DNA from 2 places in the Fischerella major NIES-592 genome. Region 2 is predicted to be linked to the other one. Evidence: riboswitches for the same ligand, from Rfam matches in the RefSeq annotation. Region 2 holds a riboswitch; the other holds the start of a gene.
The links. A riboswitch is a leader RNA that binds a small molecule or an ion and turns the genes downstream of it on or off. The one in region 2 is predicted to bind cobalamin.

Region 1 (16,390 bases), on a different contig from region 2:
TACCTTGTAAATCTGAACCAAATTGACCAGAAATATAAACGGTTTTTGTCCTTGGTGGTGTAACAGCTATATGACTATAGCCATTTCGGGTTGCATCATATAAAGTTGGTGGGTTCACCAATGTTACATCTTTGTTCTGTTTAGCGCTGACTTGCTTTTGTGTTCCCACCACAAAGGCAGTACCTAGCCCGCTACCCCCAAGCCACAAAAGTGCATTTCGTCGCGAGAATTTTGTCACCAGTGAATTTACAGCATTGGTAATACGTCGAGTCATTCAAGCTCCTTATATATATATGAGTTCTTCATTTTTGCTCATATCTGGTTCTATTATGTGTGCAATTTGAGTAAAAAAGCACTAGCAAAGAGGACTGCTTGAGTACACTCACGTAATTTCAACTAACTCAAATTGCGGGGTAGTTCACCACTTCACCACCACCCACTGGGTCACAGGTGCCATCGGCTTCCATCCCAAAAAACTACCAATGGGAGCAACCCTCTGTACAGCAACACGCATCAATTCTCCACCTACTTGATTGTGCCATTGCAGTAATTTTTGTTCACTTTCAATAGTCACAGCATTAGCAACCAAACGCCCACCCGGACGCAAAGCTTGCCAACATACTTCAAACAAACCTGCTGCTGTCGCACCACCACCGATAAAAATAGCATCGGGTTGGGGTAAATCTTTCAGTGCAATCGGCGCTTTGCCATGAATGATTTGTAAATGAGGCGTACCGAGGGCATTAGCATTGTCAGCGATGTATTGTAGTCGAGTAGGGTTTTGTTCAATGGCGATCGCTCGACATCGAGAATGACTCCGCATCCATTCAATACCAATCGAACCACAGCCTGCACCGACATCCCACAATAATTGTCCTGGTATAGGAGCCAAAGCAGCAAGGGTAATCGCCCGTACTTCGCGCTTAGTGAGTTGTCCGTCATGATGATAGGCGTCGTCTGGTAATCCTGCTAAACGAGATAACCCCACCACTCCAGGATCAGCAATACACTCTACAGCCACAGTATTTAAATCAGCTACTTCTGTAGTTGTCCAGGAGGCGGCTATACCATCAATCATCCGTTCTTGAGAACCACCCATGCGTTCTAGGACAGTAATTCTGCTACCACTAAATCCCCGTTTTGTCAAGAGATCAGCTACAATCGCCGGGGTTTCCTTCCCTTCGCTCAAAATCAACAATCGCGCCCCAGGATAAATAACAGTATGGAGCAAAGCCAGGGGACGAGCATTGAGGCTTAACGTCTCCACTTCCGTCAGCGACCATCCCAGTCTGGCACAGGCGAGACTAAAAGACGAAGGCGCAGGAATAATAGTCATCTCCGCAATCGGTATGCTGCGTCTGAGAGTAACACCGATACCAAAGCACATGGGATCACCACTCGCCAAAACACACACAGGCTGACCCCGACGGCGGAGAATTTCCTCTACAGATGCGTTGATCGGTGAAGACCAAGTGATTTTTTCGCGCTGATCATCAGGTGATAACATGGCGAGGTGGCGGCTTCCCCCAACTATCACTTGTGCATGTTGCAGTATAGAACGAGCGATCGCACTCAGTCCTGATAGCCCATCCTCACCAATACCGATCACAGATAACCATTTTTGCATCGTAGTCAAGAGTTAGCAGGAGCCAGCTTATGATTTTAACTGAAAAAGACTAGAAGCATAGCAAAATACTCTGCAAACCTCCGCACCTTCCTCAGCGTCCCTTTGCGTTTCAAACATTAAATGACTCAATGTGACAAAGCAATGAGTTTTTTGGACAAAGATTAATCCAAGCTTTGATTTTATCTTTTGAGACACAAACTCATGCTAAACTACTCAAACCTAGAGTTGGGAAAGTCCGGTGAGATCCCGGTACTGTGCCGCAGCTGTAATCCGATAAAAAATTGGTTAGTAGTTAGTGGTTAGTAGTTGGTGGAAAAATCAACAACCAACAACCAACAACCAACAACTAACCAATTCGGTGAGTCAGAATGCCAACTTCTAGGGGTGTTGCCAAGACACATAGTTTCTCTGCTCCCTGCGCTGCACAGGGAAGGAGCTTTAGAGGTGTATTTGTCGTCAAGTTCTGTCCCTTGTCCTGGTCTTTTTTACAGTACGTCCGCGCGAGACGGAACACTATTTCGTATCCGGATTCCTGGAGGAATCGTCACTACTGGGCAGTTTCGGATTGTAGCTGATTTAGCTGAGAAATTCGGTGCAGGCTACGTTAACATTACTAATCGTGCCAATTTACAAATTCGTGAAGTTCATACACAAATAACTTCTGAAGTTCTGCGCCTACTCCAAGACATTGGTTTAGCCTCACCAAATCCGGGTGTTGATCATCTGCGTAACATCATGGGTAGTCCGACAGCAGGTATTGATTCCGAAGAATTGATTGATACGCGATCGCTCATTCGCAAACTGGATAACTATATCAGCAGCCATGTTGAACTTACGCCCCTGTCACCTAAATTCAGCATTGCAGTTGATGGTGGAGGCGCGCTAAAGGTGTGCGATCGCCCTAACGATATCATTTTGACTGCTGTGGAACTCAGTACACAGATATACTTTCACCTCAAGCTGAATTTAGGTGAATCATCTACAAATACAGGCATATTATTGCAACCCCAAGAATGTGTAGACGTAGTGAGTGCGATCGCCAAAGTTTATTTGCAGTATTCTGCACTCGAGAAAGAGAATTTCACGCCTTATCGCAAATCACCCAAAGTTCGTTTATTTGAAGTTCTGCATAACTTGAGTATAGAAAGATTTCTCCAAGAAGTAGAAAATCACCTTTCTTACCCTTTGCGGCGACTTTCCCATCTCCCCACCATCTTACCTCCTCATCCACGCCTAACTCGCTATCTCCACCTTGGTGTCCACCCCCAAAGACAACAAGAACTTTCCTACATTGGTGTTGTGCTACCACTAGGTAAATTGGAAACATGGCAAATACAAGGATTAGCGGATATTGCCCAGGGTTATGGTAGTGGTACACTCAGGCTCACACCCTGGCAGAATCTACTGTTGACAGATATTCCCAAACAGTATATTCACGAAGTTCAAAGTAAAATTGAGAACTTGAATTTGCATTGGTCTGCAACCAATCTATATAGCGCCTTAATTGCTTGTGCTGGTAGTACAGGATGTGCATCCTCAGCTACGGATACAAAAAATCACGCCCTCATGTTAGCTGAGTATCTGGATCAACGCGTTACTCTCAATCAACCTGTGAATATTCACTTTACAGGGTGTCCAAAATCCTGCGCCCAACACAACAATAGTGATATTACTCTCTTGGGCGTCAGTGAAGACAAGTATCAGATCTACGTTGGAGACAGTGATGATGAAAGCAAATTTGGGCGAGTACTTTACCAGGCTGTACCTTTTGCAGAATTGCCTCCATTGATAGAAAAAATTCTCCAACTTTATATTGCAAAACGCCGAACTCGCCACGAATCACTAGGAGAATTTGCCAACCGACATGGTATTGCACAGTTGCAACAGATCGTTGAGAGAGGTGGGGAGGTGTGAGGGGTGTGAGGAGTGTGTAGACGCGTAGCGGCTTCCCGTAAGGGTGGGGTGTGAGGGGTGTGAGGGGTAGTAAACAATTAACCACTAACCACTATTGTACAGACGCGAGGAACATCGCGTCTCTACCCACTAACCACTAACCAACAACCAACAACCAACTCTTAGATAATGACCATTGACTACATTCGAGATGGAAATGAAATATATCGTCAATCCTTTGCCATGATTCGGGCTGAGGCAAATTTATCTGTCCTTGCTCCGGATGTGGCGAAAGTGGCAGTGCGTTTGATTCATGCCTGTGGTATGACTGATATTGTTGATGATTTAGTCGCCTCACCTACTGCTGTCGTATCTGGACGTGCTGCGATCGCAGTAGGCGCACCAATTTTGTGTGATTGTCGCATGGTGGCAGAAGGAATTACCCGTAAGCGCCTACCAGCAGACAATGCGGTGATTTGTACTCTCAATCACCCTGAAGTGCCGGAACTCGCTCAAAAACTGCAAAATACTCGTTCGGCTGCGGCTTTAGAATTGTGGAGATCCCACCTAAAAGGATCTGTCGTAGCCATTGGTAACGCACCTACTGCTCTATTTCGACTCTTGGAAATGCTGGATGAAGGCGCACCTAAACCTGCATTGATTCTTGGTTTTCCGGTTGGGTTTGTAGGAGCCGCAGAGTCAAAAGCAGCACTAGCAGCAGATAGTCGTGGTGTGCCATTTATGACATTAAAGGGACGGCGAGGAGGAAGTGCGATCGCAGCTGCCGCAGTTAACGCCCTAGCAACGGAGAAGGAAGAATGAAAGGTCGTCTTTATGGTGTTGGTGTTGGGCCTGGAGACCCAGAACTATTGACTCTCAAGGCATTACGCTTGTTAAGGACTTGTCCGGTAGTTGCCTATCAATCAGCAGAAGACAAAGAAAGTGTCGCCAGGGGTATCGTAGCTGAATATCTCCCTGGCAACCAAATCGAAGTTAAGTATCATCTCCCCCGTGCCCTCGATCCTTACGCAGCACAACCAATTTACGACCAAGTTGTTACACCTATTGCTGAACATCTCGCAGCCGGACGGGACGTAGTAGTCTTGTGTGAAGGCGATCCGTTATTTTACGGTTCCTTTATGTATGTGTTTACACGATTATCCGACCAGTTTGAAACAGAAGTTGTACCAGGAGTTTCCTCACCGATGGGCTGTGCTTCTGCATTGTCAGTTCCCCTGAGTTATCGTGACGATGTTTTTAGCGTTTTACCAGCCACCCTACCAGCCGAAACTCTGAAAGCACAATTGTTAAACGCTGATGCAGCAGCAATTATTAAACTGCGGCGACATTTTGCGAAAGTCCGGGATGTGTTGCATCACTTAGGATTAGCATCAAGGGCACGTTACATTGAACGAGGAACGATGGTCAATCAAAAGATAATTTCTTTGGATGAAGTATATCCTGATCAAGTACCTTATTTTTCAATGATTTTGGTTCCCAGTCAAAGTCGGTTATGATACAGCATGCTTCTCGCAACAAATCTTGTGTTACACTCTCAACAATGTCTGTATAGCATGACTAAATCATTAGTGAGAGACAAGCTCCCCGACTTCTCAGCAAAAGTCGGGGAGCAGGGCTTTGCGATTCTGACCAATCATAATAGGCTTGCTATAGTATTTCTGGGCTTCTGAATCAGAATTCAACCAATATAAATGTTTTGGTCTTCGTGTCTTTGTGTCTTGGTGGTTCAAGATTTTTTAACCCACCAAAACACAAAGACACCAATTTCTTTCAATTTCAGCTAATTCATATGACTAAAATTGCACCTGCCATTATTGTGCTGGGTAACAAAAGCATCCCCGTCGCCCGTAAAATCATCAGTATCTTACCAGAAGCACAGTTATATGGACTAGCCGGACGCACTTCCGAGGTAGATGTGAGTTTTAGAGAGTTTGGAGTCACACTGCGGGAGTTGTTTGCAAACGGTATACCCATTATTGGCTTTTGTGCTACAGGTATTTTGATCAGAACCTTAGCACCACTGCTTGCCAACAAGCGACAGGAACCTCCAGTTTTAGCAGTTGCAGAGGATGGTAGTGCAGTAGTACCCCTCTTGGGAGGACTCAATGGTGTTAATAATTTGGCGCGACAAATCGCCAGTGTATTAGGTGTTAAACCTGCCATCACAACGACTGGTGATATTCGCTTTGGCGTCACATTGGAAGACCCGCCAGTAGGTTATCGTTTGTCTAACCCAGAATATGCGAAGGTCTTTATGTCTGACCTCTTGGCAGGACATGCGGTGCAGTTAAAAGGTAAAGCAGCTTGGCTGAGGAACAGTTCTTTACCTATTGCTCAGAATGCAGAAAGAATTATAGAAGTTACTGAAAAGGCAGGATTTTCCACAGCAACCCACCTGGTCTATCATCCTGCAACGGTGGCAATTGGAATTACTCCCCTCAATCCCCCGTTACAAAGAGGGGAAGGTTCAGAGTTAGTCGCCTTAGTACAGCAAATGCTAGCAGATGCAGAGTTAGCTCCAGCCTCTGTTGCGGGAGTTTTTGCCAGTATCTCAGATGCTGCTGAACCTGGTTTGCAAGCGATCGCTAATTCTCTTAATGTGCCAATTCGTTTTTTTACTGCCGATGCGATCGCTCAAGTTATGTCTCAAAATACTACCGCAGATGTAGCTGTAGCAGCGGCTTTAGCAGCTTCTGGTGGTGAATTGATTGGACAGCAGCAAACAGCAAATTTTTCCTGTGCCATTGCGATCGCACCTTTACCCATCGACATCAACACCACAGGTACACCACGGGGACGGCTGGTAATTGTTGGTACAGGTCCAGGCAGAAGTGATTGGATGTCACCAGAAGTCAAAGAAATTTTACGTAATGCCACTGATTTTGTTGGTTATTCTACTTACCTGGATTTAGTTAGTGCCTTCACCAAAGGCAAACGCCTGCATGAATCAGACAATCGGGAAGAAATTGCCCGGGCAAAGGCAGCCCTGGATTTAGCAGCAGAGGGACGGTTTGTCGCAGTGGTATCCTCTGGAGATCCTGGAATCTATGCAATGGCAGCAGCAGTATTTGAAGTACTAGATAAACAAGCAAAGCCAGAATGGCAAGGTATCCAAATTCAAGTAGCACCAGGTATTTCCGCCATGCAGGCAGCTGCAGCGAAGATAGGTGCGCCTCTTGGTCATGATTTCTGTGCAATTTCCCTCTCAGATATTTTAAAGCCTTGGTCAATTATCGAACAACGCATTACTGCTGCCGCCCAAGCAGATTTTGTCATTGCTTTTTATAACCCAGTGTCCAAGCAACGCACCTGGCAATTAGCAGAGGCACAAAAGATACTGCGGCGTCACCGTTCCCCGGAAACCCCAGTTGTACTAGCACGCAACCTCGGTAGAGAGGCTGAATCTGTTGTGGTGTGTACTCTGGAAAATTTAGTACCAGAACATGCTGATATGCGGACAGTTATTCTTGTTGGTTCGAGCAAAACCCGGATGATCCAAAAGCGAGATGGTGATATTTGGGTTTATACTCCCCGTCGCTATGATGATTAACGGAAGTTCGCAATCAGTAATCACCGTGCAATGGGAAAAACCAATTACCTGCTATCTACAGTTTTAAGCAAATGATTGATTTGTTGCAGTGCTACTTCTATTTTCTGTTCCGCAACAGGTGATAGAGTTTCGCCCAATTCAAAGTTTACTCCTGGCACTGTTACCCACCATGCTTGCGGTGAGCGACCATAAAGAGCTTGTGTAAGTGCAAGTAGATAACAAGGGTTACTGCTGTGTCCCATCGTTACACTGGTATCGACAAGTTCTATAGGAGATACTTGCACATCCTGTTCCACTGTGGCAGGATACGCATCCACAAAGATAGCAACATCAAAATTGACCAGAATTTCAGCCAGTTCCGGAGTGAGTTGATGAACACACAATGTATACAAATTCGCAAGTTTCCAACTTGCTATCAAATTACTTACCCGTTGTCCTATACCATCATCACTACGCAGTTCGTTGCCGTAGCCAATCAATAGGATGGCTGGGTAAGTGTTAATGATAACATTGTCCATCGTTTTTGATGAAAATCCAAAGGCTGGTAGCACAACTCCTCTAAAGATAACTCAATCAAGACTTACGCAAGATGTGACCGAAAATCTTGTTCTTGCGTAGTGTAATTCATGAATTACCGCTACGCATTGTTAAGTTTTGCGTAATTCCTATCAACCAAAGAATAGACTTGTTGCAAAAGTCCAATTAATCCCCCCTCTGCGAAACCGCCGAGAGCCTGCCGTAGACGGGGGGTGAGGTGAATATCTAAAATAAATTACACCTTACTTTAATCCCCAATCCTTAGTTGTCGGAATGGCTTAGAGAGTGCCATAAAGAATAAGGGTTTAACTCTGGCATATCTCCTGCGCATGTTTTCAAGTTGGTGGTCTACAATTACTGGGGATCTGAATCCATTTGTAATTGGTTCCTTCTGCCAAACGGGCAAATGTTCGCCGGAACTTGCATGGCGACCGCTTTCGGGAACCTCCAAGGGCGCAGTGGCTCCTCTGTCTGCCTTTCTTCTTCAATCACAACTATGACTGAACTCAAACTGCGTTTACAACAGGGAAATACAGAAAGAACAGTAACAGTCAATCAAGATGTGTTCACCATTGGGCGATTACCGGAGTGTGATTTGTACTTGCCCTTTGGGGGGGTTTCCCGTTGGCACGCTCGTTTGCTCAAAACAGCTGCTGGCGTGTGGACAATTGAGGACATGGGCAGCAAAAATGGCACACAATTGAACGATCGCCTTGTCAGTTCTCCCCAACAGGTGCGTCATGGTGACATTATTTGGCTAGGAGATGTGAGTATGTTGGTACTGTTGACGCCACCTGTGGAAACAGTTATACCTAAGCAGGTTGACACAGCCGAACACAGAACTATTTTTCACAACGTTAAACAATTACAAGAGCAATGGATACAAGCTGATAGTGACAATGGTGATATCAGTAATAAAGATAAAAGTATTGCTCGCCTGAAAGATTTAGTTGATATAGCCAAAAATCTCTCGGCTGCGGCTTCTATAGAAGAAATTTTCTCTCAAGTTCAAGAAGTTGTTTTTCGTTACTTAGGTAGTATTGATCGTTTGGCATTATTAATTGATGTCAGTGGTGGTGGCAAATTAGAAATATTAAGTTCTGCGACTAGAAGCACCTGTCAACACGAACATCTACCTAACGATGGCAGTTGGATTAGTCGTAGTATCTGTCAAAAAGTCTTTGAACAAAAAGTTGCGATTCAAACTGCTGATGCTCAACTTGACGAACGTTTTGCAGGCGAACACAGTATTTTGGTTAAAGACATTCGCAGCGCTATGGCTGTGCCTTTGTGGGATGAAAATAAGGTGGTGGGTGTGCTTTATGCCGATGCTCATCTTTCTTCCTACCATTGGGCAAAAGAAGGTGAAGAAGAACTCAGCTTTTTTTCCGCTTTGGCGAACCTTGTTGCTTCCAGTGTCCAGCGTTGGTTATTAGCAGATAAACTCAAAAGTGAAGAAGTCATTCGTCATAGACTTGAACGCTATCACTCCCCGGCAGTTGTACAGCAGTTGATCGCAGTGGGAGCATTACCAGATGGACGCTTAGCCCCCCGAGAAAGTGAAATTAGTATTTTGTTTGCGGACATTGTAGGTTTTACTGCCATCTCCGAACGGTTCACTGCTAGAGAAATTGCAGAATTGCTCAATAAATTATTTGAGGAGATGTTAAAAGAAGTCTTTGCCTACGGCGGCACTTTAGATAAATATATTGGCGATTGCATCATGGCATTTTTTGGCGCTCCTGAACCACAATCAGATCACGCCGATCGCGCTGTGTCCGCAGCCTTGAAAATGCTCACGCGTCTGGAACATCTCAACACTAGTAACTTTTGGCAAGAACCACTGCAATTACGCATTGCCATTAACAGTGGTAAGGCTGTGGTTGGCGATGTCGGCAGTTCTCAAAGAGTAGATTACACTGCTCTGGGTGCGACGATAAATTTAGCGGCGCGTATGGAGGCAATTTGTCCCCCTAGTGAGTGTGTCGTCAGTGAAGCCACTTACAAAATGCTTTCCCAACCTGCATACTTCCATGAAATGGGAGATTATCGGTTTAAAGGCATTAATCGCTTAGTTAAGGTGTATCAGACGAAATTGCATTAATAGTTAATAGTTAGTGGTTAGTAGTTAGTGGTTAGTGGTTAATAACTTACGTTTAATCTGAATGAAGTTTGAAAATCCTTGTAATTTCGTCGGTAATCCTAAAACAATGATTTTGGGCGAATTTAAAAATCCTTATGGGATAAGAGGCGTTTCTAATTCACATCAGGCGTAAGTAACTACTAACCACTAACCAATCACCAATACATATAATTACTTAAGTACTTGTATTTTTTTATGCATTTAGATTGCGAAAGATTAACATTTGCCAACCAAGTCTTGCCGAAAAGTCTAAAATCTTTATGGAAGCTAACAGTATGAACACGGGTAAGCATTTAGAATAGACCCTTTGCAAAAGTGACTTTTGCACTTTCTTAAATTATTTTTTACGGGAGGTTGGCTATGCCTATCGCCACCATTAACCCTGCCACAGGGGAATTACTCAAAAACTTTGAACCCCATAGTGATGCTGAAATCGCCGCCAAACTGGATTTGGCTCAACAAGCTTTTGAGCATTACCGTCAGACAAGCTTCTCGGAAAGATCGCGTTGGCTTGACAAAGCTGCTGACATCCTTGAGCAAAAAAAAGCAGACTTGGCAAAGTTGATGACCCTAGAAATGGGCAAAACCTACAAAAGTGCGATCGCTGAAGTCGAAAAATGTGCTTGGGTTTGTCGCTACTACGCCGAACACGCCGCCCAATTTCTCGCTGATACCTACGTGGAAACCGATGCTACGAAAAGTTTTGTCAAATACCAGCCATTAGGTATTATCCTGGCAGTCATGCCGTGGAATTTTCCCTTTTGGCAAGTATTCCGGTTTGCAGCACCTGCACTGATGGCAGGAAATGTTGGCTTACTCAAACATGCTTCCAATGTGCCGCAATGTGCTTTAGCAATTGAGGAAATTATTCAGAAAGCTGGCTTTCCCACAGGTGTATTTCAAACTTTGTTAATCCCTGGTGCAAAAGTAGGCGATTTAATGAGTGATGACCGCATCAAAGCTGCTACCTTAACAGGCAGTGAACCAGCTGGCATATCACTTGCTGTTGCATCTGCTAAACAAATTAAAAAAACAGTTCTAGAATTGGGTGGCAGCGATCCATTTATTGTGTTAGAAAGTGCTGATTTGCAAGCAGCAGTTGCAGTTGCGACTACAGCGAGAATGCTCAATAACGGGCAATCTTGTATTGCTGCAAAACGTTTTATTCTCCAAGAAGCGATCGCAGATCAATTTGAAAAGCTACTGCTAGAAAAATACCAAGCGCTGAAAGTAGGCGATCCTATGCAACCAGACACCGATATCGGGCCACTAGCCACACCTGATATTCTCCAAGACCTGGAGCTACAAGTGCAAACTTGTGTCAAAGCAGGGGCAAAAGTTCTGATTGGGGGACAGCCTTTGGCTGATCGTCCTGGTAACTTCTTTCCACCAACGATGATCACCGATCTTTCACCGGATAGTGCGATCGCCAAAGAAGAATTTTTTGGGCCAGTAGCTTTATTGTTCCGCGTACCCGATATTGATGAAGCAATTAAACTAGCAAACGCTACACCCTTTGGATTGGGTGCAAGTGCTTGGACAACCAACTCCCAAGAACAACAGCGTTTTATTGATGAAATCGAAGCAGGCGCAGTATTTATCAATGGCATGGTGAAATCTGATCCCCGTATACCATTTGGCGGTATTAAACGTTCTGGGTATGGTAGGGAATTAGGTATCCAAGGTATACATGAGTTCGTCAACATTAAAACTGTGTGGGTTAAATAATTGGGAATTGTTAGTGGTTAGTAGTTAGTAGTTAGTAGTTTTTTCTTTACTAACTATCCACTAACCACTAACCACTATCTACTCCTAAATCTTTTCGCTAGTGAGGAAGTTCAATGAATACAGCAGAGTTATTAGTAAGGTGCTTAGAAAATGAAGGGGTGCAATATGTTTTCGGACTCCCTGGCGAAGAAAACCTGCACGTTTTGGAAGCGATCAAACACTCCTCCATTCAATTTATTACCACTCGTCATGAACAAGGTGCAGCATTCATGGCGGATGTCTACGGACGTCTGACAGGAAAAGCAGGAGTGTGTCTTTCAACTTTAGGACCAGGGGCAACAAACTTAATGACAGGGGTTGCAGATGCCAACCTCGATGGTGCGCCACTAGTGGCAATTACCGGACAAGTCGGAACAGATAGAATGCACATCGAATCCCATCAATATTTAGATTTGGTGGCGATGTTTGCTCCAGTAACAAAATGGAATAAACAGATTGTGCGACCTAGTATTACACCAGAAGTAGTGCGCAAAGCATTCAAACTAGCGCAAAGTGAAAAACCAGGTGCAGTTCATATTGATCTACCAGAAAATATTGCTGCTATGCCAGTAGAAGGCAAACCCTTACATAAGGATAATATTGAAAAAACTTTTGCTTCTTTTGCTAGTATTCGGTCAGCCGCAGCCATAATTTCTCAGGCAGTTAATCCCATCATCTTAGTTGGAAACGGTGCAATTCGGGACCAAGCCAGTGACGCTGTTACTCAATTTGCCACCCAATTAAATATCCCTGTTGCCAACACATTTATGGGTAAAGGAGTAATTCCCTACACCCATCCTTTGGCTTTGTGGGCTGTAGGATTGCAACAACGAGATTTTATTACCTGTGGCTTTGATAATACAGATTTGGTCATAGCAATTGGCTATGATTTAATCGAATTTTCCCCGAAAAAATGGAATCCCGATGGTCAAATTCCCATAGTTCATATTGCAGCAACTCCAGCAGAAATAGATAGTAGTTATATTCCCAGCGTGGAAGTTGTTGGTGATATTTCCGATTCTCTCTATGAAATTTTAAAAGTAGCAGACCGCCAGGGTAAACCCAATCCTTACGCCATCAGTTTACGATCCAACATTCGTGCTGATTATGAACTATATGCCAAGGATGACGGGTTTCCAATTAAGCCCCAAAAAATCATTTATGACTTGCGTCAGGTTATGGGGCCAGAAGATATTGTCATTTCTGATGTCGGCGCACATAAAATGTGGATTGCTCGTCATTACCATTGTTATAGTCCCAATACTTGCATTATTTCTAATGGATTTGCAGCAATGGGGATTGCCATCCCCGGTGCAGTTGCAGCTAAACTTGTTCATCCTAATCGTAAAGTTGTGGCTGCAACAGGCGATGGTGGTTTTATGATGAATTGCCAAGAATTAGAAACTGCTTTGCGTGTTGGTACAGCATTTGTCACCTTAATTTTTAATGATGGTGGCTACGGCTTAATTGAGTGGAAACAAGAAAATCAATTTGGTAAAGGTAGGTCATCCTTTGTGCATTTTGGCAACCCCGATTTTGTCAAATTAGCAGAAAGTATGGGATTAAAAGGTTATCGCGTAGAAGACGCTACCGAATTAGTTCCCATTCTTAAAGAAGCCCTTGCTCAAGATGTCCCAGCAGTGATAGATTGCCCTGTAGACTATCGGGAAAACATTCGCTTTACTCAAAAAGCCGGCGAATTAAATTGTGTGCTGTAAATCACAATACGGTTCAGTTCAGGATTTTTAGTACAAAAATTAACCTGTAGAGACGCTTCAAACAGCGCTTCTCTACAAGGGATTATGGTCTTATATGAACCGTATTGGGGTAAATACAATTGCGATCGCCAATTTCCTCCCCAACATAAATACCTAATGCACGCGCTGTTTGTACTAAGTAATGATTGGGAGCTACACATAAAGGACTTTGAGCAACAACTACTTCCAACGCTACTGCTTCGACTTGTCCGTTTCGCCATGTAACCATCTTTGCTGTTTCTCCGGCTGCTAGCAAATCTACTGCTGCTTTACCGAATGCAGTTGCGACCAATCGGTCTAATGCTGTAGGAATTCCACCGCGTTGGATGTGTCCCAACACAGAAACTCGAATATCAAGTTGATCGTGGCTGCAACTGCGAATTTCATTGGCTATGTATTGTCCCATTCCCCATGAGGGTGTTGGAGATGATGTGTCGCAGCAAGAATCGTTGGCGACTTGTGCGCCTTCAGCAACCACGACAATAGCAAACTGACGTCCCCACACATCTCGTAATTCTTTCAGGTGCGAGCAAATACCTTGTATTGAATAGGGAATTTCCGGAATTAAAATCACATCCGCTCCCCCTGCAATTCCCGCTTGCAATGCCAAATGTCCGGCTGTGCGTCCCATCACCTCCACAATCATCACGCGATCGTGACTAGCTGCTGTGAAAGTTAGCCGATTCAAGGCATCCACAATTGTATTCACAGCAGTATCAAATCCAACAACACGTTCTGTTTGCGCGACATCATTATCAATTGTCTTAGGAATACCGATAAATTGCCAGTTGCCTCTTGCTTGCAATTGATTGAGAATTGAGAGACTGCCATCTCCACCAATACCAATGAGAGCGTCTAACTCCAACGCATGATAGCTTGCCACAATTTCATCAATATGGGCTAAAGTATCCCCTTTGTTAATACTGCCAAGAATCGTTCCACCCATATTCAGTAATGGATCAATACCGCGCAAGTCTAAACTATGCAACGATAGAGGAACCGTTTTTCTCTCTAGTAGTCCCTTCGTTGCATAGGGAATGCCTAATACTTGCCAGTTGTAAGTAAGTCTTGCGTGACTAACAACTGCTCGAATGACAGCGTTCAATCCGGGACAGTCGCCACCACTGGTAAGAATGCCAAGTCTTTTTTGCGTTTTCATTGTGACTTAACCCCAAGCAATCTCCTGCAACCAGTCAGTTTAAGTGACAATGTTGAGGAAATTGTGAGGTAACTCCAACAGCTTCGCCACTCTCCGTTTCATCGAAGCACAATCATTCCTTCTCAATCATTCTAGTTTGATGTGACCGATGGCTAACAAAAATATGAATGAGAGCGATCGCTATGAAACATCTAAGATGTGTAATTAATAATTTTGTCTAACGCACTTTGTACAAATCGAATAGTTCTCCGGATTGCCGTGCAATCACTTTACCACCAGCAGCTTTGATAATTTTTTCCCACTCTGCTATCGGCTCTAAAAACACCTCAGCACCCAAATAAGTTTCCATAACTGCCCAATCTACAGCTAACGGTTTTTCTGGATTGAGAATGTCAAAGACGAATTGTCCACCTGGTTTCAACACCCGTTTGACTTCCACTAACACAGCATTCCAATACTCAAGTGGAAAATAGCAACTAAATCCTGTGGCTATTACCAAGTCAAACTGATTACTAGAGTAGTTTAACTGATGAGCGCCACCTAACTCGACACCTTTGAACAGCTTCGAGTTCAACTGCGAACCACGGGAATTGAGAGTATTTCGTGCTACAGTACTGATTTCTTGGCCGTAAAAATACGCTTGCCAATCTCGCCAAGGATAAATCAAAAAGCTGACACCGCAGCCTATATCCAAACAGTGCTGGTTCTTTTGTGGTTGGGCTATTTCCCAAAAACTAGAAACTATTTTTGCTGACAATATCCCACTCATCCACTCCCGATATATTGGCATTGCCTGTACTTCTGCTGGTACTTCAAAGGATTGATTTTCATATTGTCGGTTAAAGCGATATGCTACTTGTGCAACCCTCATCTGCCATTTATCTGAGTGATGTATATTGCTTGTATTAGGCTTTTGAGACGATTTGTTAGACATAATATGGCACTTAGGGATATCTAAAAAATAAAATATCGGTTCCCGATCAAAAATATTTTGGCTGAACCCAACAACTGATACTAACTCCCTTTAATGTCAAACATATTTGTGTTGTACCAGAAGTGCCATGGCATGTCTGGTACAAGATTTAAATGTATCGTGATTAACGTGAAATAGTACAAGTCAAGCGTAAAAACCTATGACTTCACAAAAGTCCACTCTAAAGTTGACATCGAAAAATTGGATTTTTATCAATCAGCAACTGACACCTTACCTATTCTTGCTACCTGCTTTAGTAATTCTGATACTCACCGTCTTTTGGCCCGCACTACAAGCGTTTTACCTCAGCTTTACCCGTTACGAATACGATTTAACCCAAACACCCACATGGATTGGTTTTGCTAATTTCCGTCGCCTATGGGTTGATCCTGTTTTTTGGCAAACCCTAGTCAACACTATGCTGTATCTAGTAGTTGTTGTACCGATTTTAGTAATCGCCCCCTTAGCACTGGCAATTTTAGTCAATCAAAAACTGCAAGGAATGCATTGGTTTCGAGCTGCTTACTATACCCCCGTGGTAATTTCGATGGTAGTGGCAGGAATTGCTTGGCGATGGTTGTATGCGGAAAACGGCTTACTCAACCAATTACTCAAAGGCATTTTCCCAGAGGGAATTCCTTGGCTAACCAGTCCCCGCTTTGCCCTTTTGAGTGTTATGGCTGTGACTGTCTGGAAAGGATTAGGCTACTACATGGTGATTTATCTAGCTGGGTTACAATCGATACCGAATGATGTATACGAAGCAGCAGCAATTGATGGCTCTGATGGCATCTACAAACACTGGGATATTACTTTACCCTTGATGAAACCTTACCTAGCTTTAGTCGGCGTAATTTCAGCAATATCCGCTACCAAAGTATTTGAAGAAGTATACATTATGACTCAAGGCGGGCCACGTAATAGCTCCAAAACAATAGTCTATTACCTCTATGAACAAGCATT
Region 2 (16,390 bases):
GCCGCCAGAAGGGTTTGTAGTTTGGGACTTAACCTCTGTACTGCGACTTTGACTGCTTCTCCTGCTTCGCCAAAGGTATTGGGAACCCTCTCGCTACTGGAAGAAAATAAGCCATAGCGACTGGGAGAGACTATTAATGAGGTGGAAGCAATTAAATCTTTGTTTTTGGTGTCTGGACGTTTACCAAATACGTAGTCGGCTGGTTGTTCTCCTGCAACTACGCTTGTCACATGAGCAACTGTAGCAAAGGCGCTGGTAGCATCTACCCGTTCAATTCTTTCTAGTTCTCCATCAAGAGCAATTATTAAGTTGATGTTTCGGGGTAAGACTCGCACTGCTTCTTGGACAAGTTGCCCGATTTGAGGAGATGTTTTATTTTCAGCAGAGAAAATTTGGGTTTTTGCCGTCAAGCCACTACGCGATCGCACGATTAATTGTGTAGTTGCACCAGCTTGATTCACCACATTCAAACGAGAATTCACACCGTAGTGTTCCAGTACATGGGGTGGAATTCCAGCCAGCCACACCTGTACTGTTTTACCGTCTTCTTCCGTTGCTGTCACTACTCCCTCTGCACCAGTAGTCTCTAGGAAAAAGTTCTCGTTTAATTGGACTCGTTGCTGATTTTTTTTACCGATCAACAAGCCTGGTTGCTGTGTACTACCTAACTGCTGCATTGCACTTTCCACACGGGAGATCAACACGGGAATTGTGATTGTTGGTGTTGTTTCCCAGAGATATTGTGTCAAGGTATAGGTAAATAATCCGGCACTAAAACCAGAATATTGGATTTCCCGTGCTACTTGGTTGGGAGCGGAAGTTGCAGACAGTATTATTCCTGGCTGTTCTGGAGAGGCTTTTTCTTGCAGTTGTTTTTGAAAGTCGAGTTCTGCACCTGTTAAAACTGCTGCTGGTGGCGTTTGGCGGGCGCGAACTCGCAAAGGGGCTGTCAATATACTAGTGGGTGCATAGTAACTGGTATCTAATACTGCTGTGACTCGATCTGTAGGGAGCGATCGCAACATCAACAGTAGGGTTTCTTCCAATAAATAGTTGATAATTTTTGGATTTTGTGGAGCTTCTTCAATTCCATCTGCGGGAACAAGAGCATTTTGTGTCGCTTCTGGTGTGTTCCCCACACGGACACGACTACCATAGCCACTAAAGTGGAAGACAACTAGATCACCAGGTTTTGCTTGCCCAATCAAATGCTCTAAAAAAGCAGCTTCAATAAATTCTCTGCTGGCTTGTTCGTCAGTCAGAGACAAAATATCTGACGGTTGGAAACCACAACGATGGATCAAAACCTCCTTTTGCAGTTCCACGTCTACCAGACAACCATTGAGTGCTGGACTTTGAGAATATTGGTTGATGCCCACCAATAACGCTAGTTTACGCGAACTGGGTTGCGCTAATGCCTGCCGATAACGAGTTCCGAATTGGAACCACTCAGCTTCTGCGACACCCAACGCCGTGAGTATGGAGCCAAACCGTTGCAAAAACGTCCGCCGCTTCATAATTGCTATCAGCCCTTAGTCCACCAGCTTATTAAGCTTATCGGGCAGAGGGCTGTAGTGTAAAGATTGGGGAAAGGGGAAAGGGAACTGGGAAGAAACTTGTTAAATAATTCTCCCTTGTCTTCCTTGCGATCTCTGATTGATCCTCAAACACTCACTTTCATTGCCCGTGCTAGTTCTGCTGCTACCTCTGGGCGGGAAAATTCTGGTGGAGGTAACTCGCCTCGACGCAGCATTTCCCGTACTTTTGTACCCGAAAGGTGAATGCGTTCCTCTGGTTTACTGGGACTAGTTTTATTTGTCGCCATCTGCTTGGTACGGGTGCAGTAGAAGGCGTGTTCAAACATCATTGGCGTGATGCCGATTTCCTCTGGTGTAAACTCAGCAAAGATGTACTGAGCGTCGTAGGTTCCGTAGTAATCACCAACGCCTGCATGATCCCGCCCGACGATAAAGTGAGTACAGCCATAATTTTTGCGGATTAAGGCATGGAAAATCGCTTCACGAGGCCCAGCGTAACGCATTGCTGAGGGATTGATTGCTAGAATTACCCGATCTTGGGGATAGTAATTTTCTAGTAATATTTCATAGCAACGCATCCGCACATCCGCAGGGATATCATCATCTTTTGTTGCCCCTACCAAGGGATGTAAAAATAGACCATCCACAGTTTCTAGCGCACACTTTTGGATATATTCGTGGGCGCGGTGGATGGGGTTACGAGTTTGGAAACCAACAACGGTTTTCCAGCCTTTTTGCTTGAATAATTGCCGGGACTCGGCAGGATCAATTTGGTAGGTAGGGAAATAGGGATGGGGATCGCGTTCTAATAACCACACATCGCCTGCAAGGTTCACAGGCCCTTGATTATAGACTACTTGGACACCGGGATGTTTTTCATCATCGGTGCGGTAGACATTGATTGCTTCTCGCTTTTTGTCATAGCGATATTTTTGGCTGAGTTCCAAAACCCCGATAAATCTGCCTTCAGGGTTATCCAGACGCACCAAACCGCCTTCGGTAAGGGAAGCCGCAACTTCTGCGCTGACTGAAAGTGTAATTGGAATTGACCAAACAGTACCGTTCGCCAAGCGCATTTCGGCGACAACGCGATCGTAGTCTTGCTGGTTCATAAAACCAGTTAGAGGACTAAAACCACCGATCGCAATCATTTCTAGGTCAGAAACTGCTCTTTGATCGAGTTGGACACGCGGCAGAAACTCAGCCTTAGAGAGAAATACTTCTTTTTGTTCTGGTGTAGCAATGCGATTAACCAACTGCCCACCGTGAGGAGGAATGCCTTCCGGATAGTAACTCAACTTCGCCCCTTGTTTGCCTAAATACACTTTTTTTAAGCTATGTTAATAACTTACCAAACTACAAGTTATGTATGGAACAAAGTTTATAAGAGTAGTCAAAAGTAAAAATAAAGATTTCATCAAGTCAGTGTATTCACTGAAATTATCTCATATTTCAAGCTTGAGTTTCACGGGCAACTGCCCACAACGAGGGAAAAAGTCTAACGAACACCGTGCAAGGCGATGGGCACCGATGGATTATGAGTTTGCTGTTAAGTTAGTCGCTAATTTTGATCGCTATTTTTAAGACAGCTAATCACGGGGAATTCCCACAACCAAGTATAAAATTTCTTACCCCATCTGCCATCTGCCTTCTGAATCTATAATAAAAGCACGGCTACTTTGCCGTGCCAAGATGGGAAAAAGCACATCACCTGAATCAATATAAGTAACTTACCTGGTTCATAAAACCAGCCATCAGGTTGATTTCTGTGTGTACACTCTGAAACTTATCTGCTAATTCTTCAAAGGTAATCTCCTCGTTACCTTGACTACCAACTAAAACTACCTCGTCTCCCCATTTTACTTCTTTTGGTAGATCTGTAACATCTACTGTTGTAATATTTAGCGAAACTCTTCCCACCACTGGACAACGCTGACCCTGTATTAAAACAATACCCTTGTTAAATAGCGATCGCGGATAACCTTCACCAAAACCCACAGGTAAAGATGCAATTAAACTATCACGTTGGGTAGTATATAAACTGCCATAACCAATAGTCCTGCCTGCTGGTATTTTCCTTACCTGCGCCACCCTGGTTTTTACTGTCATCACAGGTTTCAGTTCTGAAGGATTTTCAAAGTCCCGGGAAGTACGTACCCCATAACAAGCAGCGCCAACCCTTACCAAACTATTACATTTAGGAGTCAAGCGCACTGTTGCCGCACTATTGTGAGTATGAGTTAGTACATTCTCTGGTAAGTAATCATCAAGAGCAGTACGAACATGATAAAAATCTGCCATCTGCTTTTCTGTAAACGCCAGATCTTTAGCGTCAGCACTGGCGAAGTGAGTCATGATCCCAACAATAGACAAACCCGGCAATGTACAAACTTTCTTTAATTCTTCAATTTGAGATGAAAAGAAACCACTTCTACCCATCCCCGTATCAATATTGATATGCACAGGAATTTTTTTGCTGCGTTTCACCCCTGCATCAGATAGATACTCTGCTGCTTCCATTGTTCCCACCTGTTCTTCAATGTTCAGGCGGCGTATCGATTCTTCTAATTCCTCTGGTAACGCCATGCGTAGACGCAGGAGTTTGACATTCAAACCCAAATCACGGATAGTTGTTGCCTCTGGATTTGTACAAATACCAATGTAATCTGTTCCTGACATAACTGCCGTTGTTGCTAACTGCCTTAAACCATGTCCGTAGGCATTTGCCTTCATCACTACGCACAACTTTGCAGGTGCAACAAAATCTCGGATGTAGCGAATATTATCTTGAAAGTTTCTGGCAGAAACTGTGACTTCAATATGATGCTGATTCATTGGGGTTGTATATTTCACTCTTTCAAGTAGTTGGTAGTTGATGGTTGCTAGTTGGTTGTTGATTTATCCGAACAAAAAACAACAAACAACGAACACCACTCCTAGCGATTCGTGCCAAATTATTATCAAATACAACCCCTGAATTTCCAGTTTAATTCACTACTTTTTGGTGAGGATTTTTTCTTAGGAATTATTCTTTTAATAAGGATAATTAGTAATAGAATTTATTACTAATTACCCATTCAGTTATTCAACTAAATTTCCGCTACAGCTCGTTCAATCAAGCGGCGTGCAAGGGTTTGTGTACCTGTATGTTCGTAATAATTTGTTGCTACGTCTAGAAACGCTCCTAAATAATCTAATTTGTCATCAGCTATTTCAACAAAATTTTGCAAGTTCTGAACAACCTTTTGAGGCGTCAAATTTTTGGCAGCAACTAAGTTACTCATCCAACCTTGAACCGACTGAAAACTTTCGCCAATAAAATTCAGTTTGCTAGCAGAGTTTTGACCCGGAATTGCCTCTTGCATATTTTGGAAAGTTGTATTGTGTTCCAACTCTTGGGGATTAGTCTGACTAATTGTAGATAAGGCTTTGCTGATGAAGTCCGGACCAAGGGGTATCAAACCATCAACACAAACCAAAGCCACCATGCGAATCAGCGACTCACCGCTGTACTCACCCAAGGACGCTACAAAGTCCCCAATGCTATCGCCGGGAATACCGTTGATGCTACAAAAAGCTACCAACTCAGCAACTAATTTCAAACACAGATCAATGGTTTGAGCTTTGTCAGCTTTGGGAGTGATAGAGTTGAGAAACCCCAACAGAGGAATTTTCTCTCCTACCTTATTAGCAAAAGCTGCTGCACCCAGCGCTTTATCTGTGCGATCGACAGTTTGATATAACCACATAGCCCGTTGGTAGCCCTGGGAACGATCATTGTACAGATAAATTGCTCGCTCGCCAATTGCTTGAATCAAACCTTCATCAGTTTCCCCAGTCACAGTTTTAATCGTGTTGACAAAACCAACCACATTTTGCCACTCACCAGGGGCGACAAAATCTAGCGAATTCAGCATGGAAACAGTCAAGTTATTAGTTGGTAGTTCGTCTACCAACTCAAAAATGGGTTTACTCACAAAAATCTCCTTATTTTGTTGGTTGTTGGTTGTTGATTGTTAGTTGTTGGTTCCAAATAACTACCAATCACCAACCATTAACAACTTTTACTTGAGTTGTGCTAGACCATTCAGGTCAAATTTTTTCAGCCAAGTTTCGCGATCGCTAGCTGTAAATGATGGTGAACGAGACAGTACTTTTACCTGATAGCGGTTGTTGACGAGTATTGCAGTTTGAGTATTGCCAATTTCTACGGCTGGATAACCAGCAATTTGCTTGTTGCTGTTGGCAAATTTGGCTGCTGCTGTCGGGATACTTTTTGTATCAGAAATAGCTAGCATCGCTAATTCTTGACCATCTTTTTTTAACTTAGCTTCAGCAAAACCCTTTTTTTCTTGAGTATATACACGCTCGTACCCATCTTCAGCAGGGGGGAAAAACTTGTTAAATTCGCTACCCTGAGTTGCTTGTTTGGCAACAGCTTGACCAGTTTTTTGGCGACTGCTTTCTTGTTGCACCTGGTCAAAGCGTCCCGGTTCTTTGGGAGTACAAGCTGTGGTCAGCAACAACACTGACAGCAACACAACAGCTAAAATCCTGCGGACACGAGGAAAATTCATAGTTTGACTCTCGTTGATGCTAAAGTTTCAAGGCAATTATCACGGCTTCTAGGTGCTTTTAACAAAAAATTTACTTTTTGATCAGACTTGTTTCAGCTTAGTACCTTGGTGGTGAAAAAATAAATTTTGTTTAACCACTAAGACACCAAGACACAAAGAAACTTCATTGGCGTCTAGCAATCACTGCATAAAACGGATCTCCTCCCGCAGCACCCAACCACTGAAGGAATGCTGGTATATTTGATTGCTTAGCAATTACCTCTGGGGTAGTAAATCCATGTACAGAGTTAAAATAGCCTTTAACTAATTCAATTCTGGTTGCTTCTGATGCGTCTCGCCACGCTTGGATCGCCTTTTGATAAAACATGCGGTTAGAAAAGCTGATGATGGCGATTCCACCTGGTTTGAGGACGCGATAAATTTCGGAAAATACTGCCTCTGGATATTGCAAATATTGCACAGATACACAGTTGAGGATGGCATCAAATTCTTGATCTGGAAGTGGTAAACGCGGATTTTCGTTGAGATCCTCAACAAAATAATGATTTAAGCGGGGATTGTGCGCTAATTCCTCAGCGTTGAGTCCGTGTCCTTCCACATGAGCAAACTGCATTTCTTCTGGTAAATGCGAAACCCAACTACTCATCATGTCTAAAATGCGTGTGTTGGGTTGCAGGCGATCGCGATATAAATCGGTTAATTGTTGAATAAAACCTTCGTCTACATGAGTGACAAAGCGCGGAAAGGAATAAAATTGCTTGTCGTCGTCTGCGTCAAGTTTAGTACGTTGTTCTGGTCTAAGCAGCATAAAACTTGGATGATGAGAGGTCTTGTCTAAATTTGTGTACCACCATACGTATATTAGAAACAGTCTGAAAAATAGGCGAGTCTATCAAGGATCTATTAGTTAAAAAACAATCAATATCAATATCAATGTTGTTTAGGTTACTGGAGTATCAATTAGTGTGGCGCCGTTTTCGTTCTTGGGTAGGCTTTCCTTACGTAACTTTGTTATTTTGGATACTGCCGTTATTGTTATTTAATTCTGGGCATAGTAGCTTGATGGCCCATGATGAAGGGATTTATGCTTGGCGATCGCGTCGAATGTTTGAGTCTGGTGATTGGATTAATCCTTGGTCACAACCCCATCATAAAACTCCAGGCCCCTACTGGTTAATTGCTAGTTCTTATACCCTATTTGGTATTAATGAGGCTAGTGTACGTCTGCCAAGTATGATTTTGGGTGTACTGAGTGTAATAATTCTCTATGAAATTGGGAAAATTTTATTAGATAAAAAAATTGCTTGGCTAGCTAGCGCAATTTTGAGTGTGGAATTTCTGTGGTTGCAATATTGTCGTTTGGGTACACCTGATGTACCAATGATTTTTCTGGTACTTTTAGCAATTTTATCTTTATTAAAAGCAGAATTAAATCCTCGATCTTGCTACTTTTATACTTTTGTTGTGGGTGTTTGTTTTGGTTTGGGTTTTTTGCTGAGAAGCTTTATGATTTTTTTGCCAATGTTTGCTTTGTTTCCTTATCTAGTTTGGGAACATCGTCGTCATCGTCATCTGACAAACCCAATTTTATATTTAGGATTTTTGCTGGGTTTAACTCCCTTTTTTGTTTGGCTGTGGTTTAATTTTTTACACTATGGTATTGATAGTGTTAGAGAATTATGGCAATTTGTATTTCGTTTAGTTTCTCAAGAGCGTTCTGGAAATGGGATTTTATTTTATTTATGGAATCTCCCTATTAAAGCTTTTCCTTGGTTTTTCTTTAGCCTTTTGGGTTTATTTGTAGCTTGGCGTCTTCCTATTCCTCGCTATCAGTTGATATTGGTTGGTTTGCCATTAGTTTTATTTTTTGAACTTAGTCTTTTTTCTACTCGTTTACCTCACTACAGTCTTTCACTATATCCTTTTATGGCTTTGCTAGCAGCTGTCGGGCTGGATTGGCTGGGTAAAGTGGGTTTTGATGCCAATATGGAGATTAGAGATTTAGGGGGAAATGAACAAACAACATTAACTTATACAGCAAATTTCAACAACGCGACGTACAAAAATACCCCACCCGCGCTGTCGCGCACCCTCCCCGATCTCAGGGGAGAGTTGGGGACGGGTGTACTTCACTTAAATGCAAAACTTTATATCAAGAAAGTTATTCGCAATCTCAGCTATGGGATCGGTGTATTAGCTATTTTATTGTTACTGGCGAGTATACTCGCTTTGATTTGGGGTAGTGCTGATATTCGCAAATATGCAACTGTCACCTTGACTCTAGGCTACGGTTGGTTGATTTTACCTTTAGTTTGGATTGGTCGTTACCACTTTGGTAAAAAGTTTTTGAATTCCAACTACTGGTTAGCTGGTTGGTTAATTCCAGCTTGGTTAGCTTTGGCTGTCGCTGGAAGTAATGGCTTTTTGAGTGATTACAATCCCCAGATGAGAACTTTTTTAGCACAGCCCGCGATCGCTCAAATTTTACAGAATCATTCTATCCACTTTGTCAAAGTTGGGGGAAAAACTGGGGTACTACTTGATTTTTACACTCCTCATCACGGAGAAGATGTAGAGCAAATTTCGGAACTACCAGTTTATAGCTATGCTTGGATCTCTGCAAAACAAGCAACAGATCTATCTACACCTCATCGTGTTTTGGGTACTGTGCAAAAATACGAATTGATTCAAGTCTTACCCTAGAGGTTGGTAATGGGTAATTGGTAATGGGTAATTGGCATTTTTTATCTGTTCCCCTACCTTACCCCCCGTTCGCTATTCCCTTTTAGTCCCCAACCATGCGCCTAATAACTGTTCACTGTTTACTGTTCACTGATTTCAGTTAACTCTTATTTATTTAGTTGTGGGATAATATTTGAGTAACTTGCTCAGGAAGCATCTCATATGTGCAAAAAATCCCTGGCGATGGAAAATCGCAGTTATACAGGCAAACTCCGCCTGGTATTGTTATATCAACTCGTGCAGGTGGGTTGAGTTTGTGTAACTTGGTTGAAAGCGCCAAGTAGCCAAGTGGGGATGATCCCTTTGTTCAGGTTTCAAGAAAGAGAATTTAAATACGCAAATCGAATATTTTTGGGCTTAGACTTTCAAGCGATTGGGTGAGTAGCTGAGAATTATATCAAGATTAAAGAAGGATAAAAGATTAATTCACCAAACCAAATTTTCAATTATTGGTTAGGTGGAGATTCAATGTTAAAAGGGAAATTGCATTTTTCTTCTTAACCTTGGATCCACCTACAAACAACTTGGGTGAACTTATTCATATCCTTTCTCTGAAGGTTGCTCACACCCTGAATTAATGCCGTTGTTAGACTTTTGTGGTGTTACATGCAACAGAGGCGGATTAGACAAATACCTCCTTCCATTTTTCCCTTTGAGGTTATCAAACCCAATGGAAATGTATTATCTGTGGCTTTCGGTGGGGATAGTAATGATCCCTTAGCGGATTCTCACATTCCTTATCAAATGCGACAAGCCGATCGCAATGTGCGGCGAGAATTGGAAAATCAATTAGAAGAATTCCGCTGGCTTTTGATTGTCGGAAAAGCGGGAATCGGGAAAACTCGAGAAGCCGCCGAATTAGCACAACTTTATAACCGAGAAGGCTGGACAGTTCTCTGGCTAAAATCTGATGGATGGATAGATGAACCAAACCAAGAGCAACTACAAAAAATTGCTGCTAAGCGCAAGTTGCTGTTTGTGCTTGATAATCTCTATCAAAGGATAGACGATCGCTTCCCCAAATTGCCCCTCGGACTAGAGGAATCTGAGTTAGCCCCTTTGACTGTACCTTTACAACAGCGACTGTGGCGAGTTCTAGAAATTTATGAACAGTTCTGCGGTCAGGATAAAATACGGGTGATTGCCACTACCGCGAGTGAATGGGAAAAACTGCAACAGCTACGTTTTCAAGTTTATCACTTACCAGAACCAGAAAATGCAGCAATTGTTCAGTTATTAAGTAACACTGTTCCTCAAAATAAGATAAAAACTAACGAAGATGATTATATAGCGATCGCCCAGAAAAATGACCAGACTTTCACAAATGTAGTTGTAAATCTCCGTCGGTTGAGAAATAAAGGCTTATCTTTAACCTCTAATAATTACATTGAAACTTGTCAACAGACTTGGGAAAAGTGCTACGCAGATGCCATCAAAAAACATCCCGCTAGCCGATATATTTACGATGCTGTAGATTTGCTGCAACAATTTAATCTTGCAGTTGAACGATTCATCTTAGAACCAGCTGCTTTATTAATGCTCGGGGATCAGTCCCAGCAACAATTACAGCATCGTTGGCTAATTCGCAGAGTCCTAAATGATCTGATTGAAAGTGAACACATCCTTAATCCTCGCCCAGGACAAATAGAAGCTAAAGACAAGCAAGTGGATGCTAATGAATATGTTGATTCCCTATCCCACTTGATTTTGCAGCTAACAGATAGATATCCCCAGCAAATGCTGGGTAAACTCTTTAATTTAGGCTGTCAACTATTAAACTTCAATCACCCCAAACAAGCTTTAACTTGCTTCGATCATCTCCTCACCTTCAACCGTGAAATCTCTGATATTTGGTTTTACCGGGGTATCGCACTGTACTTATTAGCAAATTATGAAGAAGCAGTTACGTCCTATGACAAAGCCCTAGCGCTCAAGAGTGACTCCTACCAAGGTTGGTATAATCGGAGCCTAGCATTGCACCTATCGGGATGCTATGAAGAAGCAGTTGATTCCTATGATCAGGCACTTGCTATTAAGCCTAACTTAGATCAGGCTTGGTATAACCGAGGCATTGCTTTGTATTTTTTGGGACGTGATCAAGAAGCAGTAATCTCCTACGACAAAGCACTAGCTATTAAGCCAGACTATCACCAAGCTTATTACAGCCGATGTCAAGCACTAGAGAACTTGGGACGCTATGAAGAGGCTGTTGCTTCCTACGACCAAGTACTGGCGCTTAAACCTGACCATTATCAAGCTTGGTATCACAAAGGTAATGCATTGTATGCATTAAAACATTACGAAGAGGCAGTTACTTCCTATGACCAAGCCTTGGCCCTTAAACCCGACTATTATCAAGCTTGGTACAACGGGAGTGTAGTCCTATATCTGTTGGGATTATACGAGGAAGTGGTTAGATCCTGTGAAAAAGTAGTAGAATTAAAACCCGAGCATTACCAAGCCTGGTACAACATGGGCAATGCGTTATATTTTTTGGGACACTATGAAGAGGCTGTTGCTGCTTATGACAAAGTGCTGCTAATCAAGCCAGACTATGACCAAGCTTGGTACAACCGCAGTATAGCCTTATATCCCCTGGGCTTTTATCAAGAAGTAGTTGCATCGTGCGATAAAGCAGTGGCGATCGCACCTGACCATTATAAAGCTTGGTACAACAGAGGTAATGGGCTATACTCCTTGGGCAAATACAAAGAAGCACTTGCTTCTTATGACAAAGCACTAACAATCAAGCCTGATTATTACGAAGCTTGGTACAACCGGGGTGTGGTTATGGCAAATTTGGGAGACTACAAAGAAGCAGTAGTTTGCTACGACAAAGTACTAGCTATCCACCCTCATAATTACCAAGCTTGGTACAGCCGAGGTAATGCGCTAAATAAATTAGGTTCTTATCAAGAAGCACTAATTAGCCTTAACAAAGCAATTGCACTATCTCCTGATTCCTTTGAAGCTCATTACAACAAAGCTTGTTGTTATGCTTTGCAAAAAAATCTTGAATTAGCCCTTGAAAGCTTACAACGAGCTATTAGTCTCAATCCTGAATGTCGCAAGACAGTAAAAACTAACTCTAGCTTTCAAAAATTTCTCACAGATGAGCGGTTGCAAAGATTGATTGCGGAGAAATAAGGGATTGAGGGTCGGAAAAATAGGGTTTGGTTAGGGATTTTTCGACACGATTTTACCATGTACAGACGTGCCATGTACAGACGTTGCAGTGCAACGTCTCTACTTTAAGATAACGAGGGAATCCTGGCTAAAATCCCTTTTTTGAGAGGCTCGGGACGTTCTGACCAAGGTAAAAAACCATCAGATTTATCATAGTATTTGCTAGCGCATTCGAGAATTGCAGCCGCACTATCGTCTACTGGTAAATCTCCAAACATATAAGTTAGTTTTCCAGAACCAGCGAAAGCAACAACACAAGAATGACTGCAAGCACTCATACATTCTACTTCTTGAATCGGAAAACCATCTTTGAGATGCCAATCTTGAGCTAATTCCTGAAGTTTCTTTAATAACTTTTGTCCACCACTTTCACCGACTCGCTTCCCACCTTGCCAGACACTAGCACAAGTCTTGCATACAAATAAAGTATGAGACGGTTGCTGAGTATTTGTGGCTGTCGTCATCTGTACCTCGCAGATATTTTAGAACTAAAATCAACTTCGGCGGGCATCCTGACTTACTTTAGTTAAGTTCACAGTTGCGGGACAGCGCCGGACTTACACCAGACTTTCCCCGTTACCTCTAGTAGCTGCTCCCCACTAGAACCGAATGTTTTTGATCTTAACGTGATTTTGACGAGATAGTTTGTTGGGTAAGTTATTATGGGCTGTTTTTAAACGCAGAGGGACGCAGAGGCTAACGCAAAGGGACGCAAAGTGAGTCTTTATGTTTAGTGTGTTGGTAAATCTACTTGCAACCGCTTAAACATAGCTTCTCGCCCTTGCATTGCCAAGGTGTCGTCTATGGGTGATAGAGTGATAGGCTGTTGGTATTTTAGTCTCAGTGCGGTTTGAATTAACCAATCTGCCACGAAGGGATTTTTTGGTAACAGGGGACCATGAGAATAAGTAGCGATCGCATTCTGATGAAATACCCCTTCTGTACCATCTTCACCATTGTTGCCTAAGCCGTACACTACGCGTCCTAGTGCTTCTACTTTGCCCAGCTTAGTACGTCCACCGTGATTTTCAAATCCGATGAGGTATGGTTTGCTACCCGTCATTTCTTGAAGATCCCGCGCTAAACGAGTTGCAGTCACTTCCACGACTAAATTTCCGATACAGCGTCGGACATTTTCACCAGGATGCACTGATACGATGTCTAAAATGCCTAAGCCCTGAATGCGTTGTCCAAAACCTGGTTCGTAGTAATGTCCTAACAGTTGGGGTGAACCACAGGTAAAGACGCCGGGAGTACCATTTTCAATTTTTTCGCGCATTGCTTCTGCTTTCGCACCCTGCAAGTCACGCATGACAATTTCTTGCTGACGATCCTGTGCGCCACCACCCACAATTAAATCTACAGATTTAATATCTTCTGCTGTCGCATTTTGGTCTAAGGGCAACACTTTGACATTGTATCCTCGCCACTGACAACGGCGTTCTAAGACGATCACATTACCGCGATCGCCATAGGTACTCATGAGCGTAGGATATAGCCAACCAATGGTCAGTTCGTACTGTTTCATAATTTTAGGGATTGGGGATGGGGAGGACAAGGGGATGACTTGGAGGACAAAGGGGAGAAGGAGGATAAGGGAGAATTTCTCCTTTATCTTCGTCCCGCCCCCCGCTCTCTGATCACCTACCCCTAATCCCCTATTCTTTTGTACGAGGATATTATAGATAAGATCACAGATATCAATAAAATAAAAAGCAATGTCTATTGACAAAATGCCGCAAATCTACGCTTAAAATATAAAGCGCGCTCTCATTAGCAAGAACTATGGAAGTACTAGAACTAAAACGCGAAATTGAAACGTTGTGCGATCGCCTGGGTAAAACCCAGGACTATCTTTGACATTCCCGCACTCACAGCCAAAATTCAAGACTTGGAACAAATCGCAGCACAACCAGAATTCTGGGAAGATCAAGTCAAAGCCCAAGGAACGCTGCAAGAACTGAATGATTTAAAAGCACATCTCCAACAATACGAACAGTGGCAAAGTAGCCTAGAAGATACGAAAGCAGTATTGGAGCTTTTAGAGTTAGAAACTGATGAAGCACTACTGCAAGAAGCAGAAGCTACTGTCACTAAGCTGAATCGGGAACTCGACCAGTGGGAGTTACAACAGTTACTCTCTGGGCCTTATGACGATAAAGGCGCAGTTCTGACTATTAACGCCGGTGCTGGTGGTACTGATGCGCAAGACTGGGCAGAAATGCTACTGCGCATGTATACCCGTTGGGCGGAAAATCATGGCTACAAAGTAAATTTAACAGATGAGTCCGAGGGTGATGAAGCAGGTATAAAATCAGCGACTATAGAAATTACAGGTCGTTATGCCTATGGATATTTGCGGTCTGAGACAGGTACTCATCGCTTGGTCAGAATTTCGCCTTTTAATGCCAATGGTAAGCGCCAAACCAGTTTCGCTGGGGTAGAGGTAATGCCCCAATTAGATAACTCGGTGCAATTGGAGATTCCCGAAAAAGACTTAGAAATCACCACATCTCGGTCTGGTGGTAAAGGTGGGCAAAATGTCAACAAGGTAGAAACTGCTGTGCGTATTGTTCACATTCCCACAGGTATTGCTGTGCGTTGTACAGAAGAACGCAGCCAATTGCAAAACAAAGAAAAAGCCCTTGCTCGCTTGAAAGCTAAATTGCTAGTCATCGCTCAAGAACAACACGCCAAAGAAATTGCCGAAATTCGCGGTGATATGGTGGAAGCTTCTTGGGGCAATCAGATCCGGAACTACGTATTTCATCCTTACCAGATGGTAAAGGATTTACGTACCAATGTCGAAACAACTGCGATCGCTGATGTGATGAATGGTGAACTAGATATGTTCATCCAAGCTTATCTGCGGCAAGAAAATCAGTTGGTGGAAGCGGCAGTCTAATTTAGTTGTTAGTAATTAGTAGTTAGTAGTAGGGGCGCACAGGTGTGCGTCCGTATATTTGTTAGTTTACTGACCATCAACAACCAACAAGCAACCACTAACCATTAACTAAACAAACTGTTACATTGAAAGAAGATAATTGTCATCAAATCATTATGAGTAATTCTCCTGCTGATGAACGTCAACCCAGCTATGTCAAACTCGCGATGCGAAACATGGTGCAAAAGCGACTTACTTCTTTGAAGCATTTTGTACTAACCACTGTTGGGCTGTTAGCTGTCCTTATCGGTCTTGCTTATCTGACCCGCTGATCATAAACTATCAGTTTCACTACAGGAGATTTTTCGGCTAGTGCAAGTTGAAGTATATGTACAGAATTACCTCAATGAATATTCGCAATCTGAAAGTATAAAAATTGAGGATATACACATCCCCATTACATCTCAAACATGGGAAAACTGGTTCAATTGTTGGTTGGAAATATTACAACCAAGTATTTCGTCTACGGCAAATTATGAAATTGGGTTGCGTTTGACCAACGATTCTGAAATACAAGAATTAAACGCTCAGTATCGTCAACAAAACAAGCCTACAGATGTTTTATCCTTTGCGGCATTAGAGGTAGACTCTCCTATACCAAGTGAAGCGCTAGCTTCTATGCCTTTATATCTTGGTGACATTGTTATTTCTATTGATACAGCACAGCAACAAGCTCAAAAGCAAGGGCATACTTTGTTAACAGAACTAGCTTGGTTGGCAAGTCACGGATTGTTACATCTGCTGGGCTGGGATCATCCGGACGAGGAAAGTTTAGAAAGAATGCTAAAAAAGCAAGTAAAATTACTGAAGTCGGTAGGTATTTCTATTGACATAGAGTAGCATGATTTGCCTTCATATTTAAAGTGCGGCTTCCTAGTTGTTCTTTATATAATGATTCAGTAGAAAATTGGCAGAAATGTCGATTTAATTATTAAAATCGGCACATATTCCCAGTTCAACCACTCTGGTGCTGTAATTTTTCAACTATGTCCCAACCAGTTTCACCACCACCAACTTCAAACCACTTAGAAACAGTTGTCAGCAAAAAGCGAGAATTATCCTGGCAAGTTGCTGCTAATCTATTCGTGAGTTTTAAGTATGCTTGGTGTGGGATAAGTTACGCTTTTCAAACTCAACGTAATTTTCGTATACACGTTGTTATTTGTGTAGTAGCGCTGGGATTAAGCATTTTTTTACGATTAAAAGCAGTGGAAATAGCAGTAATCAGTATAACTAGTGGCTTAGTTTTAGCATTAGAGTTATTAAATACAGCAATTGAGTCAGTAGTTGATTTAACAGTCAAGCAGGCTTACCATGAACTAGCAAAAATTGCCAAAGATTGTGCTGCTGGTGCTGTGTTGATTTCGGCTTGTGTAGCAGTTTTGGTTGCGATCGCACTTTTA

Region 1: linked by a shared signal. The riboswitch ahead of cobG (precorrin-3B synthase) and the one ahead of NIES592_RS01345 (DUF1636 family protein) in region 2 are both predicted to bind cobalamin.

Annotation. Positions count from the first base shown of each region.
Region 1 is NZ_MRCA01000002.1:102,852-119,241, reverse strand. Features, by position in the region: gene NIES592_RS04425 (Rid family hydrolase) at 1-274, opposite strand, end outside; gene cbiE (precorrin-6y C5,15-methyltransferase (decarboxylating) subunit CbiE) at 419-1,627, opposite strand; cobalamin riboswitch at 1,833-2,022, shown strand; gene cobG (precorrin-3B synthase) at 2,072-3,541, shown strand; gene NIES592_RS04410 (precorrin-8X methylmutase) at 3,710-4,342, shown strand; gene NIES592_RS04405 (precorrin-2 C(20)-methyltransferase) at 4,339-5,037, shown strand; gene cobJ (precorrin-3B C(17)-methyltransferase) at 5,331-7,091, shown strand; gene NIES592_RS04395 (hydrogenase maturation protease) at 7,136-7,609, opposite strand; gene NIES592_RS04390 (adenylate/guanylate cyclase domain-containing protein) at 8,125-9,732, shown strand; gene NIES592_RS04385 (NAD-dependent succinate-semialdehyde dehydrogenase) at 10,132-11,499, shown strand; gene NIES592_RS04380 (acetolactate synthase large subunit) at 11,613-13,256, shown strand; gene NIES592_RS04375 (ATP-dependent 6-phosphofructokinase) at 13,339-14,454, opposite strand; gene NIES592_RS04370 (class I SAM-dependent methyltransferase) at 14,672-15,388, opposite strand; gene NIES592_RS04365 (carbohydrate ABC transporter permease) at 15,588-16,390, shown strand, end outside.
Region 2 is NZ_MRCA01000001.1:300,718-317,107, reverse strand. Features, by position in the region: gene NIES592_RS01385 (caspase family protein) at 1-1,517, opposite strand, end outside; gene sat (sulfate adenylyltransferase) at 1,664-2,863, opposite strand; gene alr (alanine racemase) at 3,255-4,373, opposite strand; gene NIES592_RS01370 (hypothetical protein) at 4,628-5,515, opposite strand; gene NIES592_RS01365 (hypothetical protein) at 5,603-6,115, opposite strand; gene NIES592_RS01360 (class I SAM-dependent methyltransferase) at 6,279-6,923, opposite strand; gene NIES592_RS01355 (ArnT family glycosyltransferase) at 7,049-8,818, shown strand; gene NIES592_RS01350 (ATP-binding protein) at 9,464-12,004, shown strand; gene NIES592_RS01345 (DUF1636 family protein) at 12,109-12,507, opposite strand; cobalamin riboswitch at 12,529-12,668, opposite strand; gene NIES592_RS01340 (type 1 glutamine amidotransferase) at 12,774-13,571, opposite strand; one part of gene prfB (peptide chain release factor 2) at 13,829-13,900, shown strand; one part of gene prfB (peptide chain release factor 2) at 13,902-14,948, shown strand; gene NIES592_RS01330 (DUF3285 domain-containing protein) at 15,104-15,259, shown strand; gene ybeY (rRNA maturation RNase YbeY) at 15,300-15,827, shown strand; gene NIES592_RS01320 (diacylglycerol kinase) at 15,974-16,390, shown strand, end outside.